One region of the Shigella sp. SIG6 genome, then DNA from elsewhere that is predicted to be linked to it. Evidence: predicted binding sites of a transcription regulator. Region 1 holds the regulator's gene; the other holds the start of a gene.
The links. Region 1 encodes PurR, which represses purine synthesis genes. Its sites were predicted from a motif close to CANGCAAACGTTTGCNTG; they were not measured.
Positions count from the first base shown of each region.

Region 1 (2,208 bases):
TTCTCCTTTTTTATTACCACACAAAAAGTGATATTACGCATTTTTACACACTGTGATGAAAAAATCTCCCGTCATTTATAATGATAAGTGTTTTTACCACTTCCCCTTTTCGTCAAGATCGGCCAAAATTCCACGCTTACACTATTTGCGTACTGGCCATTGACCCCTTCCTGACGCTCCGTGTCGTTTTTCCGGCGTACCGCAACACTTTTGTTGTGCGTAAGGTGTGTAAAGGCAAACGTTTACCTTGCGATTTTGCAGGAGCTGAAGTTAGGGTCTGGAGTGAAATGGAATGGCAACAATAAAAGATGTAGCGAAACGAGCAAACGTTTCCACTACAACTGTGTCACACGTGATCAACAAAACACGTTTCGTCGCTGAAGAAACGCGCAACGCCGTGTGGGCAGCGATTAAAGAATTACACTACTCCCCTAGCGCGGTGGCGCGTAGCCTGAAGGTTAACCACACCAAGTCTATCGGTTTGCTGGCGACCAGCAGCGAAGCGGCCTATTTTGCCGAGATCATTGAAGCAGTTGAAAAAAATTGCTTCCAGAAAGGTTACACCCTGATTCTGGGTAATGCGTGGAACAATCTTGAGAAACAGCGGGCTTATCTGTCGATGATGGCGCAAAAACGCGTCGATGGTCTGCTGGTGATGTGTTCTGAGTACCCAGAGCCGTTGCTGGCGATGCTGGAAGAGTATCGCCATATCCCAATGGTGGTGATGGACTGGGGTGAAGCAAAAGCTGACTTCACCGATGCGGTCATTGATAACGCGTTCGAAGGCGGCTACATGGCCGGGCGTTATCTGATTGAACGCGGTCACCGCGAAATCGGCGTCATCCCCGGCCCGCTGGAACGTAACACCGGCGCAGGCCGCCTTGCCGGTTTTATGAAGGCGATGGAAGAAGCGATGATCAAGGTGCCGGAAAGCTGGATTGTGCAGGGTGACTTTGAACCTGAATCCGGTTATCGCGCCATGCAGCAAATCCTGTCGCAGCCGCATCGCCCTACTGCCGTCTTCTGTGGTGGCGATATCATGGCAATGGGCGCACTTTGTGCTGCTGATGAAATGGGCCTGCGCGTCCCGCAGGATGTTTCGCTGATCGGTTATGATAACGTGCGCAACGCGCGCTATTTTACGCCGGCGCTGACCACGATCCATCAGCCAAAAGATTCGCTGGGTGAAACAGCGTTCAACATGCTGTTGGATCGTATCGTCAACAAACGTGAAGAACCGCAGTCCATTGAAGTGCATCCGCGTTTGATTGAACGCCGCTCCGTGGCTGACGGCCCGTTCCGCGACTATCGTCGTTAATCACCCGTTGCGGGAGTCTCTTCCGGCTCCCGCAGCCACTCCTTATTCAGCGTCTCACTATCGCCGAGATACTCAAGCAGCCAGGTTAACGCAGGCGACATATCATTTTGCTGCCATGTCAGACAACATGCCGAATCCGGGAAGGGGTTTTCCAGTTCAAGTGCTACCCACTTCCCCTCATTAAGCCACGGTTTGGCGAAATGTGTTGGCACCATCCCTATGCATAATCCTGCCGAGATACAGGTTGCCGATGATTCCCAGTCAGGTACGACAAGTCTTTTTTGGTTATCCAGCAACCAGGTAATACGTTTAGGTAGCGTTCGCGAGGTGTCTTCGCGCACCAACGACGGCCAGTTGCGCAACGTATCATCACTGAACGGGCCATCCATCAACGCCAGCGGGTGGTGACTGGCAACAACGCAACTCCAGCTTAGCATCCCCATATCCCGGAAGGCATAACGACCGCCTACCGGAATCGCGCGTGTTGCGCCAATTGCCAGTTCCACGCGCCCGTCGGAAAGCGCATCCCAGACACCGTTGAACACTTCCTGAAAGACAAGAAGTTCGACATCATCAAAATGGCGATAAAAATCAACGATCATCTGCCGTGTACGTTCTGGCCTGACAATATTATCCACTGCGATAGCTAACTGACCGCGCCAGCCGTTCGCTATCTGCTGACATTGCTGGCGGGTGATCTGCATTTTTTTGACAACAGAGCGCCCTTCTTTGAGAAACCACGCTCCAGCAGCGGTCAGCTCCACATCACGGTGCCGTCGCTCAAAGAGCGGTACCGCCAGCCACTCTTCCAGCTGACGCACGGTATAGCTGACCGCAGAAGGAACGCGATGCAGCTCCTGTGCCGCAGCGCTAAAACTACCATTACGCGC
Region 1 covers NZ_JBQZXC010000001.1:51,591-53,798, reverse strand. Annotated here, with positions in the region: gene purR (HTH-type transcriptional repressor PurR) at 293-1,318, shown strand; gene punR (DNA-binding transcriptional activator PunR) at 1,315-2,208, opposite strand, start outside.

Region 2 (2,208 bases), on a different contig from region 1:
AAAAGATGATTTTGATGTGTTTATCGATTTTACCCGTCCGGAAGGTACGCTGAACCATCTCGCTTTTTGTCGGCAGCATGGCAAAGGGATGGTGATCGGCACTACGGGGTTTGACGAAGCCGGTAAACAGGCAATTCGTGACGCCGCCGCCGATATTGCGATTGTCTTTGCCGCCAATTTTAGCGTTGGCGTTAACGTCATGCTTAAGCTGCTGGAGAAAGCAGCCAAAGTGATGGGTGACTACACCGATATCGAAATTATTGAAGCACATCATAGACATAAAGTTGATGCGCCGTCAGGCACCGCACTGGCAATGGGAGAGGCGATCGCCCACGCCCTTGATAAAGATCTGAAAGATTGCGCGGTCTACAGTCGTGAAGGCCATACCGGTGAACGTGTGCCTGGTACCATTGGTTTTGCCACCGTGCGTGCAGGTGACATCGTTGGCGAACATACCGCGATGTTTGCCGATATTGGCGAGCGTCTGGAGATCACCCATAAGGCGTCCAGCCGCATGACATTTGCTAACGGTGCGGTAAGATCGGCTTTGTGGTTGAGTGGTAAGGAAAGTGGTCTTTTTGATATGCGAGATGTGCTTGATCTCAATAATTTGTAACCACAAAATGTTTATTATGATGCAAAAGTAACACATTTAATTTATTAATTATAAAGGGCTTTAATTTTTAGCCCTTTTATTTTTGGTGTTATGCTTTTAAATTTTCTATAACTGCCAAAAATTACATGTTTCGTCTTCTATTTTTGTTGTTTTAATGTAAATTTTGACCATTTGGTCCACTTTTTCCTGCTCGTTTTTATTTCATGCAATCTTCTTGCTGCGCAAGCGTTTTCCAGAACAGGTTAGATGATGTTTTTGTCGCTTAATGCCTGTAAAACATGCATGAGCCACAAAATAATATAAAAAATCCTGCCATTAAGTTGACTTTTAGCGCCCATATCTCCAGAATGCCGCCGTTTGCCAGAAATTCGTCGGTAAGCAGATTTGCATTGATTTACGTCATTACTGTGAATTAATATGCAAATAAAGTGAGTGAATATTCTCTGGAGGGTGTTTTGATTAAGTCAGCGCTATTGGTTCTGGAAGACGGAACCCAGTTTCACGGTCGGGCCATAGGGGCAACAGGTTCGGCGGTTGGGGAAGTCGTTTTCAATACTTCAATGACCGGTTATCAAGAAATCCTCACTGATCCTTCCTATTCTCGTCAAATCGTTACTCTTACTTATCCCCATATTGGCAATGTCGGCACTAATGACGCCGATGAAGAATCTTCTCAGGTACATGCACAAGGTCTGGTGATTCGCGACCTGCCGCTGATTGCCAGCAACTTCCGTAATACCGAAGACCTCTCTTCTTACCTGAAGCGCCATAACATCGTGGCGATTGCCGATATCGATACCCGTAAGCTGACGCGTTTACTGCGCGAGAAAGGCGCACAGAATGGCTGCATTATCGCAGGCGATAACCCGGATGCGGCGCTGGCGTTAGAAAAAGCCCGCGCGTTCCCAGGTCTGAACGGCATGGATCTGGCAAAAGAAGTGACCACCGCAGAAGCCTATAGCTGGACACAAGGGAGCTGGACGTTGACCGGCGGCCTGCCAGAAGCGAAAAAAGAATACGAGCTGCCGTTCCACGTCGTGGCTTATGATTTTGGTGCCAAGCGCAACATCCTGCGGATGCTGGTGGATAGAGGCTGTCGCCTGACCATCGTTCCGGCGCAAACTTCTGCGGAAGATGTGCTGAAAATGAATCCAGACGGCATCTTCCTCTCCAACGGTCCTGGCGACCCGGCCCCGTGCGATTACGCCATTACCGCCATCCAGAAGTTCCTCGAAACCGATATTCCGGTATTCGGCATCTGTCTCGGTCATCAGCTGCTGGCGCTGGCGAGCGGTGCGAAGACTGTCAAAATGAAATTTGGTCACCACGGCGGCAACCATCCGGTTAAAGATGTGGAGAAAAACGTGGTGATGATCACCGCCCAGAACCACGGTTTTGCGGTGGATGAAGCAACATTACCTGCAAACCTGCGTGTCACGCATAAATCCCTGTTCGACGGTACGTTACAGGGCATTCATCGCATCGATAAACCGGCGTTCAGCTTCCAGGGTCACCCTGAAGCCAGCCCTGGTCCACACGACGCCGCGCCGTTGTTCGACCACTTTATCAAGTTAATTGAGCAGTACCGTAAA
Region 2 covers NZ_JBQZXC010000058.1:8,060-10,267, forward strand. Annotated here, with positions in the region: gene dapB (4-hydroxy-tetrahydrodipicolinate reductase) at 1-616, shown strand, start outside; gene carA (glutamine-hydrolyzing carbamoyl-phosphate synthase small subunit) at 1,072-2,208, shown strand, end outside.
Region 2: carA (glutamine-hydrolyzing carbamoyl-phosphate synthase small subunit) is a predicted target of PurR. The motif match lies at 835-852, and genes of this name have one in related genera.